3 regions of the Paenibacillus borealis genome follow, and region 3 is predicted to be linked to each of the others. Evidence: riboswitches for the same ligand, from Rfam matches in the RefSeq annotation. Region 3 holds a riboswitch; each other region holds the start of a gene.
What was found. A riboswitch is a leader RNA that binds a small molecule or an ion and turns the genes downstream of it on or off. The one in region 3 is predicted to bind cyclic di-AMP.
Positions count from the first base shown of each region.

Region 1: another riboswitch for cyclic di-AMP. It lies ahead of PBOR_RS00495 (C40 family peptidase); the one in region 3 lies ahead of PBOR_RS25680 (hypothetical protein).
Region 2: another riboswitch for cyclic di-AMP. It lies ahead of PBOR_RS00140 (resuscitation-promoting factor); the one in region 3 lies ahead of PBOR_RS25680 (hypothetical protein).

Region 1 is NZ_CP009285.1:100,480-104,928, forward strand. It holds gene PBOR_RS00480 (c-type cytochrome) at 98-454, opposite strand; gene PBOR_RS00485 (GNAT family N-acetyltransferase) at 581-1,066, opposite strand; gene PBOR_RS00490 (C40 family peptidase) at 1,316-1,807, opposite strand; cyclic di-AMP (ydaO/yuaA leader) riboswitch at 1,813-1,956, opposite strand; gene PBOR_RS00495 (C40 family peptidase) at 2,343-2,771, opposite strand; cyclic di-AMP (ydaO/yuaA leader) riboswitch at 2,829-2,967, opposite strand; gene PBOR_RS00500 (hypothetical protein) at 3,185-3,982, opposite strand; gene PBOR_RS00505 (M1 family aminopeptidase) at 4,027-4,449, opposite strand, start outside.
Region 2 is NZ_CP009285.1:28,280-32,728, reverse strand. It holds gene rsmA (16S rRNA (adenine(1518)-N(6)/adenine(1519)-N(6))-dimethyltransferase RsmA) at 1-217, opposite strand, end outside; gene rnmV (ribonuclease M5) at 214-765, opposite strand; gene PBOR_RS00140 (resuscitation-promoting factor) at 925-2,085, opposite strand; cyclic di-AMP (ydaO/yuaA leader) riboswitch at 2,374-2,603, opposite strand; gene PBOR_RS00135 (TatD family hydrolase) at 2,802-3,572, opposite strand; gene PBOR_RS00130 (HD domain-containing protein) at 3,626-4,449, opposite strand, start outside.
Region 3 is NZ_CP009285.1:6,052,070-6,056,518, forward strand. It holds gene kdpB (potassium-transporting ATPase subunit KdpB) at 1-319, opposite strand, end outside; gene kdpA (potassium-transporting ATPase subunit KdpA) at 336-2,012, opposite strand; gene kdpF (K(+)-transporting ATPase subunit F) at 2,082-2,159, opposite strand; gene PBOR_RS25680 (hypothetical protein) at 2,511-2,912, opposite strand; cyclic di-AMP (ydaO/yuaA leader) riboswitch at 3,009-3,195, opposite strand; cyclic di-AMP (ydaO/yuaA leader) riboswitch at 3,553-3,719, shown strand; gene PBOR_RS25685 (hypothetical protein) at 3,845-4,366, shown strand; gene PBOR_RS25690 (hypothetical protein) at 4,359-4,449, shown strand, end outside.

The DNA.
Region 1 (4,449 bases), 2.2 Mb from region 3:
TCCTTATGGAAATAGCAGTACCGCCTGATCAATAAAAATGCCCGTGCAAGGATATCCGGATATCCTTTGCAGCGGGCATTTTGTTTCATAAAGATTATTATTTCTTCTCGGCCAGCCATAATGCGACGTTCGCAATCTCCTCGGGGGCTAGTTTGTCTTTGAAGGAAGGCATCTGCCCGCGGCCCTTGGTCACAATGCTGTAGATTTGTGCCGCGTCATGCTGTGCGCCCTCCTGCTGCAGGTTCGGCCCTACTCCGCCCTGAAGCTGATCCCCGTGGCAGGTGATGCAGTTGGCTTTCACTAGAGCCTCCGCACCGGCCGCGTCCAGCACAACCTCAGGCATTGTCGGTTTGTTCTCTTCCGCCACCTCGGCTTTGCCGGGCAAGGTAAACATTAAGACCACCGCAAAGGCACAGGCGGCAAAAAACAAACCGCTCATGATCCATTTCTGCATCTGCATCCGTCCCTCCATGTAAGCTGCTTCCTTCATTATAGCGGATGGTGAAGCGTTATCATAGCATTTGTGTCAAAAAAATGAACGAAATTCCTGCGAAATTTTCAATTCTATAGAAGTGGAATGCTATTTCTCATAGACCAAACAATAAAAAGGCTTATCGCCTGTTGGAGTTCTGCGTTCGTAGGTATCTGTTATGGTAAAACCGCATTTCTGGTAAGCACGGATGGCGCGCTGATTCCAGGTGAGAACCTCCAAATCGATCTCCCGTTCGGGATAGCGGACAAGGGCCGCCTGCACGATAGCCTTCATGAAGAGATGCCCCATGCCATGACCGCACAGATCGGGCCGCATGCCGATTCCGAGCCGGACTACACCCTCCATAGGGAACAGCTGGGCGAAGCCGCACAGGATTCCCTGTCCGTTCACAACAGAAACATATTGCTCGCTGCGCAGCTGCGGGTCACCGAACTCAATACCGAGTGCCTGCATCTGCTCCCAGGGCATCCAGCCGTAAATATTATACGGGGGCCTATAGTTCCACTCACAGATCTCAGCGGCATGCCGGGACTCCATAGGAACAACATAAAAAGTTACCGGGGAACTTATCATAAGCGGGAGGCCTCCTTTCAAGGGAACGTAACTTCATTCTATAAATATTATATACAAAACGGGCCATATCCGACGCAAAAACCTCGCGGAGATACAGAAACTTGACAAACGCCAAAAAATATTTTACGAAAGAGCAAAATTGGTGTTTTACAAATATAGAGCGGGGTAAGTAATTTTATAGACAAAAAAAATAAGCCCTCCTCCAAGATTTCGGCAAAAATCCTGGAAAAGCGCTTATGGTAGGACAAATTATTGCACATCATCATTGTCTTCGGAATCTGTAGCTACAGTCTTGTAAGCATCTGTACTCATAATCCGTTTGGCGCCAACGTAGCGGTTGACGTAGTAGCTGTCACTCAGCGAACTGATGGTTACACCACGCGAGGAAGAAGCATGTGCGAACTCACCGTCACCGACATAAATACCGACGTGGGAAATGCCTTTGCCGCTTGTATTGAAGAATACAAGATCGCCCGGTCTCATTTCGTCGCGGGATACGGCCGTACCCATCTGGTATTGGGAGCCGGATTGGTGGGGCAGGTTAATGCCGATCTTATCAAAAACATACATTGTAAATCCGGAGCAATCAAAACCGTTCGTGGATACACCGCCGGATACGTATTTAGTCCCGATGGCTTTGTCGATAACTTTATCCATTTTGGAATCCGCGAAAGCGCTTCCTGCTCCAATGGTGAAGATGATGGAAAAGCTTAGTACTGCGGCTGCTAGCTTCTTCTTCAAAAGTAAATACCCCTTCCAAATGCCTACGAGGTTAGCTTAAGGGTTCGGTTGAAGGTCCCCTATGACCCCTCTTAGAATAGGAGGTCAATTCACCCAAAGTTGGTTCCCCCGTTTCCCTAAATCGTTAGGGAACTCGGCACGACTGTTGATTAGGATTAGCTGTTACTCAATACATGACAAAACCTTTGTTAAAAGCGATTCAATAATTACAAAAATGTTACTAAAATCTCACTGCGATAATTGTAACAAAGACTAAGGCGCTTGGCAATCACTTATAACATATTAATGCATATTTTTGCGTTTTTTTAGAGTTATAGCTGTATAGAAAGACTCAAATTTACGTCCCGGGTGAGCTTTTAATGATTTTTTCTTTGAATTTGGGATAAAAAGGTGTTTCAGGGTTTGCAGATTTGTGTAAAAGGTAGAATAAGGAAAAGGAAAAACCCGGAAATGATTACGGCAATAATCAAATTCCGGGCTCGTATAAGTTATATTTAGATGTTAGAGGTAAATATTCGAGGAAATGTACAAGGGTTCAATCGTAAGCGACAGCCTGGTAAGCTGTTGTGCTCATCACTCTTTTAGCGCCAACGTAGCGGTTGGCCCAGTATGCCTGACTCAGCGAACTGATGGTTACACCACGCGAACTGGAGGATTGTGCGAATTTTCCATTGCCGACATAAATACCGACATGGGAAACTCCGTTGCCCAGGGTATTGAAGAATACCAAATCGCCCGAACGCAGATTACTCTTGGATACGGCTGTCCCTACACTGTATTGTGCCTTAGAGGTACGCGGCAGTGTAAGCCCGAGGTTCTTGAATACGTATTTGGTGAATCCGGAACAATCAAAGCCGCTGGTGCTGGTGCCCCCGGTTTTATATGCCGTTCCAATGGTTTTTGAGATCACAGTATCCATTTTGGAGTCTGCGAAAGCGCTGCCCGCTCCAAGTGTGAATACCATCACAAGACCCAGCGCTGCTGCGGTGCATTTCTTCTTGAAATTCTGACTTCTCAAAAGATGTACTCCTTCCAAGGCCTGCGAGGTTAGCTTAAGGATTCGGTAGAAGGTTCCCCTATGACCCCTCTAAAGCGAGATCAATTCACCCAAAATATGGTTCCCCCACTTCCCGGTGCAGGGAATTCGGCGTTTTGTGCACCAGAACAGTGACATATCGACATAAGATTAAGTACTTCGTTTACAGTAGCTGCATTAATCCGTTTGAAAGATTACAAATTTGTTACTAGTAGTACAGGCATCATTGTACCAAAGGATTTACAGTTTTGCAAATGCACTTGTCCCAGCAGTAATCAAAAAAGAGTCATGCGCCTCAATTAAGGGCAATGACTCTTTTAGTATGCCGGTTTGGCGGCCGATTATTGTGGAAATGATTTACTGGACCAGAGGTGATACTGGGCGGCGATGCCCCACATTTTGAACAGAGTGGATGGCAAGAAGGCTGCCTGACGCAGCAGCAGGGCCGGGAGACCGGGACAGAGGAGCGCCGCAGCGCTGCAGAGAATCAGTGTAAGCAGACTACCCGCCCCCATAATGACGGATATCCCGATGGAATGCAGCAGCACCTTCAGCGCAATCAGCAGCGAAGAGAACATGCCAGTGCCGGCGGTATAGCCGAACTGCATAAAGAGCAGCAGCTTGCGGATCAGGAAGAGGTAGACGAGCCAGCCCAGCACATAAGGCACGAGCGTCAGCAGCCGCGGATAGTCGAGAATGCCGTTCAGGAGCAGGCGGTACATCTTCGGCAGCAGCCAATAGAGCGGCAGAAGGGCCAGCGCCCATTCAACGAGACTGAACAACAGGACCGGCAGCCCGTAACGCTTCATACCGGGAAAAAAGAACAGCCCGCGCTCCCCGGCGCGTTCCTGATGAAGTTCGTGCAGCAGCCCCGCCCGGATAAAGGGGGAGAGCAGCAGCCGCAAGACGGACAGTGCCAGGAGCAGCCATAGCCACTGCCGGACATCCGGGTCCGTGTGAAGCGCAGATTGTCCCTCAATGTAATACAGCAGCCTGCCCATTCCGCTGCCGCCGGCATCCGCATCCGGATAACGCAGAAGTACCGGAACGACGGCGCTTTTAATGAACTTGTACATGAAATAGCCCCAGAACAGCCGGTAAATAAATAGCAGAATCAGTATATAAAATTGCTCTTTCATGCTGCACCAACCGCGGGTTATCGAACTTTTCACAATCCTTCACCTCACCAGACAAGAGTTCCGAGCAGGGTTTCAAGCAGAGTTGTCGCGCTAAGCGTCCAGCGGGAGAGAGTACTGTGCTCAAGCTCCGCCATTCTGAAATTATTGAGATGCTTGCTCTCCAGCAGTATGGAATGCTCCGGATCAATCTCGGCGGAGACCAGAGGCGCTTTATAGGATAATTCAAAAGATGTTGTTTTTCCCTCGCCATTCCAGTATTGCTGCACAGTATACCCGTCCGAGAATGTGAATTTTACAGGGACATCGCCATAATGGCTGCCTTGGTTGCTTACCTTAACTACAGCATCATATTGAATTCCCGCTCCGTCACCGCTGCCCCGTTTGGCCGTAAGACGGATATCGTCCACTGCAAAATCTGGGGCACCGCCGCTGTAGACATATTGGTCAAAATAGGTCTGCCAGGATTG
Region 2 (4,449 bases), 2.1 Mb from region 3:
CGGCGGTCATCGCCAGTCTTTCAGTTAATGCTCCGATACCCGGCCCAATCTCCAGTGCGCCGGCAGTGCTGTCGAGGCCAGCGGCATCGACGATTTTGTCCAGAATATTCTGGTCGATCAGAAAGTTCTGGCCCAGGCTTTTTTTGAAAGAGAATCCGTAACGCTGAATAATGGCTTTGGTTCTTGTTGGCGATGAGATATTCAGAGTGTCGCTCATGAAGTAATGCCTCCCTGATCAATTTGGGCGATCGCGCGCGCGAACTCTTCGCGCGTAATACCGAACATCGCCAGACGCTTGTACAACTGCTTGCCGTTGCAATAACCGATACCGAGCAGATTGCCAAGCTGCATTCTTCTCTCTGCTGCCTGGGCATGTACCATCATACCTGCGGCCATAAGATCATCCAGCCCAATTACCGCCGGCGCCCCTTCAAAAGAAGTGTGAACATGCTGCAGCGCATGGCGGATTGCCTCAGGCGAGGCATTCTCCACACCAATATCTCCTTTGCGGGTAGCATCCTTCTCCGGGATGAATGCATGCTTGCATCCGGGTACCTTCGAGGAGACAATCTTACGGATCCGCTCTCCGGCATGATCGGGATCGGTAAGGATGATAACCCCTCTGCGTTCCATGGCTAGTGTGATCTTGGCAATGACCTTGCGGTCCACTGCTGAACCGCCCGTTTCAATTGTATCCGCATCTACAGCCCGCTTGACGGCGACGGTGTCGCTTTTACCTTCCACTACAATTAACTCTTTAATCATAAATAATTTACTCCCTTACTCTGAAACGCAAAAAGAAGAGGATTCGCTCCCCTTCTTTTTGGCTAAAGAATGTATAAGTGATGAGCGGCAGCTCTCTAATTCCGTAAGTGCTACTCCCACTATATCTTATAAACCGTTAATTTGCAAAAGGCATACCGGTTAATTAAGCTCCGGCTTCACAGGTCCAATCACATAGATGGTCCGCGACTTACGGCCGAAATTACGGGCGTGGCTCAGTGAATCGTAATAGACATCCACCTTGTTGCCTTTGATGGCACCGCCGGTATCCTCTGCTCGGCGAAACCCTAATCCCTCAATGTACACCCACCAGCCGATAGGTATTACATTCGGATCAACAGCGATAGTGCGGCCTTCCGTTACGCGTGTGCCGGAGGCGGTACGAGTTCCAATTCCCGGTTCTTCCGAGGAATACGCCGTCATGGATACGTTTTTGATCATTTTTTTGTATTCAAAATCTACGCCTGCCTTGCTAGTGACGTTGTTGCTCTTCGCGCTGACTTTGGATGATTTGGAGGTTGTTGTTGCTTTGGGTGTAGTTGCAACAGCTACAACAGGCTTCGGAACTGCTTTGGTACCGACGGCAATAACCTTATCTTTGGTTACCGTCTGAACTTCCTTGCCGACCATATTCATGGAGACTAACTCACCATCCTGATATATCTTCTCGATATGCTGGATGATAGCGCCCGGCTTGCCTGCCTGTGCAACTCTTACGTCTCCCTTATACAGAGAGGGGTCTGCGGTTTTGATGACCTTGAAAGGCAAGTTTACTGTCCGCTGTACCGTTTGCTTAGTAATACGGACAATCTTGACTTCCATGTCAGGTGTAACTGCGGTATCAAGCGAAGGGAAAATCTTGTCATCGCCCTCCAGGCTGTAACCCAGCTTGGTAATGGCATCTCCGAGCGAATCCTCGGTGGTGTATATGGTCTTGGTTGCACCGTCTGCAGTAAGCACAAGCTTCTGCGCACGGGTGATTACGACACGGTCGCCGTCTTGTATTTCATCACTAAGGCCAATAGATAATTCATCATACGGCTGCAGCGAAATTTGTTCCTTTGCCAGCACATCACTGAGCAGCGCTTCCCGCGTCTCCAGTGTCTGTACCTGTCCGTCTATGACTAAAATAATTTCTTTATTACTCTGACCGTGTACGTACAGCAGAATTAACAGTGCGATAACAATCGATATCACACCTGCAAGTGAAAGTACGCGAGGATTCACTTGCTTCAACCGTAATGCGAAAGACCTGCTGGATGATTGCGAATCATGGGATACCTCTGGTTGGAATACGCCCACTCTCTCCATCCTCCTTACATAGCCCCGTCGTCCAAGTTATATCAAGGTGACTGCATCATTTCTGACGAAACTAGGTTTGAGATTGCAACAGGATACGCCCGCATTGCTCCAGCGTTTCCTGCTCATGGATCGCCTGCTCGGCATAGCTACTCCGGATATCTGTTATATAACAGTATGCCGGGAACATGCGCATTATTCAAAACAAAAAAAAGCCCAAAAAAGAGTTCACAGAGGACTCTTTCGTGGCTTCTCCGGTGTCGAATACGCGGGAATGTTTATGCACGAGGTTTCCTCTCTTACTTGCGCTTACGGGGTTAGCTGTCGGGTTCGGGCATAAGAGAGACGCCCTATCTTAGGTCACCCGCTCACGGCGGTTGCCCTCAAATTCACCCCAAAGACCACGTGAAGAAATCAAATAAAGTCTGCGGCAATTCTGTGTTGTACTCTATGTACGGGCATGCGGCAGGGCATTTATTGGTTCCCCCGTTCTCCATACGGAGACTCAGCGAGACGATCCATGAAATAGTGACTGTCACAGTAACAACAGCTCACTGCACTGAAAAGATGATATCCTGTTTTGATGCATGTTGTAAAGGACGATTCAACCACGTTTACGTAAAAAAATGATTAAAATATTGTAATATTCGGCCGTTTTAAGATCATAAAAGTTTAATATATCGGCTATACTTCATTTTTCACCGCTTTTTCTCCCGTTTTCAGACAATTCCAAATCGTTCCAGTGCGTTCGCATACGTAATTTCCGCCAATTCCTGTAAATCAATCCCTTTTATTGCCGCGGCTGCCTCTGCTACCAATCTTACGTGAGCCGTCTCATTTCGCTTCCCGCGGAAGGGGTGCGGAGTCAAATATGGGGAGTCGGTTTCGATCAGCAGCCGGTCCAGCGGAGTCTGGGCCAGTACCTCCTTGGGCACTCTGGCATTCTTGAACGTAATGGGTCCCCCGAAGGAAAGATGGAAGCCGAGATCCAGACATAATTTGGCGCTTTCCCAGCTGCCGGAGAAGGAATGCATTACGCCTCCGACCTCATTCGCTTTTTCCTCCCGCAGAATCCGGATTACATCCTCATGCGCATCCCGGTTATGGATACAGATTGGCATCTTCAGTTCACGGGCCAAGCCGATTTGCTTGCGGAATACCTCATGCTGCACATCCTTAGGAGAGGTGTCCCAGTAATAATCAAGTCCGATTTCGCCGATGGCCACAACCTTGGGGTGGCTGCACAACGAAGCGATCCATTCGAGGTCACCATCCTTCATAGTGACCGCATCCTGGGGATGCCAGCCAACCGCTGCATAAATATAATCATATTTCTCTGCAAGCGCCATCGTTGTGGGAATCGTCTCCCGGTTAAAACCGATATTGATCATTTTGCTGACTCCAGACTCAAGCGCTCTGGCAATAACCTCCTCCCGGTCTTCGTCGAATTGCGGAGCATCCAAATGGGTATGTGTGTCGAATAGCTGCATTATATTTCATCCTTTCCGCCTTGATTTCTATGATGAATTCCAATTTTTTTAGGTTATTTTGCAAAAATATCTGCGATGGACGGCGGCAGCTGTGGAAGGGCTTTCTGCAGCCTGTCCTGCGGGAAATACAGGTGGTATCTGCCGCGGTGAATACCGCTGATCGAGCGTACAATATCTGATACCTCCGAGATTTCGCGCAGCTTATCATTGCGGTCCAGCAGCAGTATCTGTTTGCTGTCAAAAGCATCCCCCGGACGGAACACATCATATGGGAGATCTGTCGGAAAATCAATTTCCAGGTCATAATCAGCACGCAGTCCGGCACCGGCAAAGCTGCGGCGGATTTCGTCAATTGTCTCTGTATCCAGATGTTCCATCTCCACATATTTATACAGTTTACGATGAATAAAACGGCTGCACAAGTCGCTTAAAATCTCATCGTCCTCCAGCGTCCACTGCATGAAGGCTGTCTGCATGAGTGCCTCGTCCAGCAGCAGATACTGCTCCACCGTTACTTCACCGCGGAACAAATCGCTTAACGGCTCAATCATGAACCGGAAAGCATAATCCTGCTGCACCAGCTCCTTGGCCCGGCGGAGGATCTGCCGCAGAATAATTTCCGAGCTGCGTGTTACCGGATGGAAATAGACCTGCCAGTACATTTGATAACGTGACATCAGGTAATCCTCAATCGCATGCATCCCTGATTCTTTAACAACCACCCGTCCATCGTAGGGGCGCAGCATCCGCAGAATCCGGTCAATGTCGATGGTTCCGTAATTCACCCCTGTGTAATACGCATCGCGCAAAAGATAATCCATCCGGTCCGCATCCAGCGGCCCCGACACCAAATTGACAACAATCTCATGCTCATACG
Region 3 (4,449 bases):
CCGAAATATCCTGCTTCGTCTTCTTGAGTGTATCGGCCTGCGCCTTCCCGCGGCCTTCCGCCAGCGCCTCCGCGAAATTGGCGAACAATACCGTAAACAGCAGAATGAAGAATACAGTAATATTGAAACCTATAGCATCCTTAGCATCGAAATAACCAGGAGCAAGAATCATCAGCAATACGATAATTGTTCCGATTTCAACTACAAACATGACCGGATTCTTAATCAGGGACACCGGATTCAGCTTAATAAAACTATCTTTAACCGCACCTCGCAGGATGGAGCCTGTCAGCAGCTTCTTTTTTTGTATAGTACTCATCTAAGTTCTCTCTCCCCTACCGTAGAGTCAAATATTCTGCAATCGGCCCGAGCACGATGACCGGCAAGAACGTCAGTGCACCAATAATAAGTACCGTACCGATTAGAATACCAGTAAACAGAACGTTGTCTGTACGGAACGTGCCAATGGTCTCCGGTACCGGCTTCTTGCGGATCATGGAACCGGCAACGGCCAGCATGGCGATAATTGAAACATATCGTCCCAGCAGCATGACAACCCCGGTGGTCATATTCCAGAAGGAGGTATTGTCGGCCAACCCTTCAAACCCCGAGCCGTTATTAGCAGCGGAAGAGGTATACTCATATAACACCTGAGTCAGCCCGTGGAAGCCCGGATTGGTGATCGAGCCTTTGCCCAGTTCCGTCAGGAACGCACCTGCAGTAGGGGCAAGAATAATGAGCGGATGAATCAGGATCGCGATGGCAATCAGCTTCATTTCCCTGGCCTCTATCTTTCGCCCGAGAAACTCTGGTGTTCTGCCAACCATCAATCCACACAGGAAGACGCCAAGAATGGCATACATCAGCATGTTGACCAGTCCTACACCCTTGCCTCCAAATACATTGTTTAGCATCATCAGTGCCAGTGGAGTGATACCTCCAAGCGGCGTCAGGGTATCATGCATATTGTTGACACTGCCCGTTGTTGCTGCAGTGGTCACGGTAGTGAACAGTGCACTCTGCGCAATACCGAAACGGACTTCCTTCCCTTCCATACTGCCCTGCGAGGCGTCAATGCCCATGGCGTTGATTGCCGGATTCCCTTGGGATTCTGCATAATAGTTCAAACCCAGAAGCAGTACAAACAACGTCATCATGGCACTGAACAGCATCCAGCCCTGACGTTTATTCTTGGCAAACTTGCCGTACATATAAGGCAGCGAAGCCGGTAGCAGCCACATCGAGAGTATTTCCAGCACGTTCGTAAGCGGGCTCGGATTCTCAAAAGGATGAGCCGAATTGGCTCCGAAGAAGCCGCCGCCATTGGTTCCAAGATGCTTGATCGATTCCAGCGAAGCAATAGGTCCGATGGCAATTTGCTGGGTTTGTCCTTCAAGAGTGGTTACCTCAAGCATAGGTTTCAGCGTTTGCGGCACATGCAGCCCAACCATTACGAGTGTAACCAGCAGCGCCAGCGGAAGGAAGACCCGGGTATGGGCTTTGACGAAGTCCTGGAAGAAGTTCCCTACTGAACTCCGGCCTGTAATCCCTCTGACAAAAGCAACCGCCACGGAAAATCCGCTCGCAGCCGAAGTGAACATCAGCATCGTCATAACAGCCATCTGAGAGAAATAAGAGACCCCGGTTTCCCCGCTGTAATGCTGCAGATTGGTGTTGGTTATAAAGCTGATTACCGTATTAAACGATAAGGTCTGCTCCATTTCACCAATTCCGCTTGGATTAAGCGGCAGTCCGCCTTGCAGACGAAGGAATAGATAACCGAATGCTACCAGCACAATATTGGTTGTCAGGAAGCTGAGGGCATACCGTTTCCATGACATGCCTCCATGCTTTTTTAGTCCGCTAAGCTTAAAAATCCCCCGCTCAAAGCCCCCGAAGATCCGGTCTGTCCGGTTTGGTTCATTTGAGAATACATGATACAGATAAGTTCCTACCGGTTTGACCAGCAGCAGCAGTATGGCAATAACTACGACGATTTGCAGGATACCCACGAATGCCCCTCCTTAAATGTAAAGCTATTGATTTTTTTTTAACAGTTACTGTTCTTTATCTCAGAAAACTCAAAATTTCTCCGGATGAATCAGGGCGTAAACCAAGTACAGAAACAACAGCAAGGTTGCTATCAAAACCATAGTCATTGTTCCGCTTCCCCTTTATCGTCAACAACGTGCTCACACCACGTTGCAAACGCGTAAAACAAACCGAATATCACTGTGAGTGCCGCCACCATGTACACATCCATCATCGCCTTTGCCACCTCTCTCCTAAATTTGAAATCAGCCTAGTATTAGCCTTCGTATTATTGATTAGATCAGCCGTATTTATTCCTTTAAAACCCATTCTTCTTGATTTGCCTCTTCTGCTCCCCGTATATGTTTGTTTAACTTGTGATATAGCGTATCATTTCCGCCATTAGTTCAGGGTTAGAGTTTTCATGAGAGAATAAAGATTACATTAAGACATTGCTTAAGTCCGTCTACCGTGCTGAGTTATTGATCTGCAAGAAAATGGACATTACCACTATGAGAATAAATAACGTAGTTCGCTCCGAGCCCTTTATAGACAAGTCTGGGATGGACAGAGGTAGTGATGACAAAAATGGACTTTGACGTCCAAGGGCGGCACATTTGAAGATATCGGCAACAAACCGCAAGGTTACTCTCAAACAGGTATACTTTCCCAATTGAAAATGGAGGAATCCCCCAGGTTCTCTCGTCATGAGAATCTACGACAATATTTTGCTCAACCCCCAAGTTCTCCAGTCGTTTTCTCTTATCTGGATTGTTTGTTAACCCCGCGACCTTGATTCCTTTTTCCGTCAATAATTCAATAAAGTGTTCACCTGCCAAAGTCGGAGCGCACACCAGTACATACTCATCTTTATCCAGCATTTTGTCTTCTCCCTCCTGACCATGAACAACTATCAATAAATACATAGCAAAAAAACCACTAAGGATCTCCCCTGTGGCTCATAATGGTCACATTGCTTCTCCTCTCTCCAGACGCTTACGAGGTTAGCTGACGGATTCGGGCGGTGAGAGTCGCCCTACCAGTACCGGTTGCGAACAGTCGCACCCGGCCTGGATTCACCCCATAATCGCCCCCGACTCTCACATCGGTCTCCGATTGCTGGTTCCCCCGCTTTCCTTAACGGAAATTAAGCGGATCACTATTCAATTCAACCCCTTGGAAACAGGTAGAATCATACTCCTGCTCTGAGTTCTTGTAAAATGCTCCTAACCTCAAATCTCCTCAATTATCCAAATAAATCATTGCCTTTTACCGCTTTCATAAGCATTATTCTCGCTAATCCGAATTCTTTAATCTCCTTATTAAGGAACCATTAAGATATATTTCTGACCATTTAGATTGCATTAAAAGACTAAAAAAACAGCGGTTTTTCCAGATAAATAGAGATTTAGAAGAGTTTAAGCTGGATTGTTTCCACTTTCTCCCCCAATATGCCTTATTGCCATCATATAGGACGATTCTTGATCTTTTACAAACCAAAAAGCTCAGCGTATGATACCTTTTAAACGCACGCTGAATTCCCGCTTAGCGGGAAACGGGGGAACCAACAGGCTATAAGCCTATATGGGGTGAATCCGCAGAAGAGATGTAGAATCCTCTTCACAGGTAGGGCGACTCTCACCGCCCGAATCCGTCAGCTAACCTCGTAAGCACTGGAGAGAGCCTTATTTTGCCACGCTTTTGCGAAGGTTTTGTTTCGACCTGGAATCGCAAAAACCGCAGCCAGGATCTCGACGCTGGCTGCGGTTTTTTTGTTATAGGTCAGCTTATCATTAAGTAAGGAGCAGCGAAAATGAACGATAAGAGAGAATATTACTTCGGAATTCATCCTGATGTATTAGAACCGGTAAGCCTCGCGCACTCCAGTTTCGGAGCTCTATGGTACGAAGAACATGATCAGCGGTACATTGTTGGCTACGGCTTTGGTGCAAGTCAGATTGAAGTATTGACCGAGTTCAGTACATCTTCAGCACACATTACATGTACGAATCTGCAGATCATTCACCAAGTTTATCAAAGCATACGAAATAAACAGCAGGAGCAAGACTGGTCGGCGCACAGAAGATTTCCTTTATTGACATTCCTTAGAGAGCCGTGGAAAAGCATGGCCCCAGGCTGGTACATTTTGCGGTCCCACAAAGCTTTCCCCATGCACCTGTCGATTGTACAGAGAACCAAATATGCAGTTTGGCTGGAGCATACGGCCGTATGTGAGGATGAAGCTGAGCTTGCGGCCTGCATAGCTAAAGCTGAACAGATCCATCATCTGCACATCAAGTCTATGGACACACTAGGAGGCATCATCCATGAATAACAGCAGGCTGTCACGAATCGAGTTGTTTGCATTTGATACTCGTCCGTCATTCATGCACGGATCTGAGCCATCTGGATGCTGGT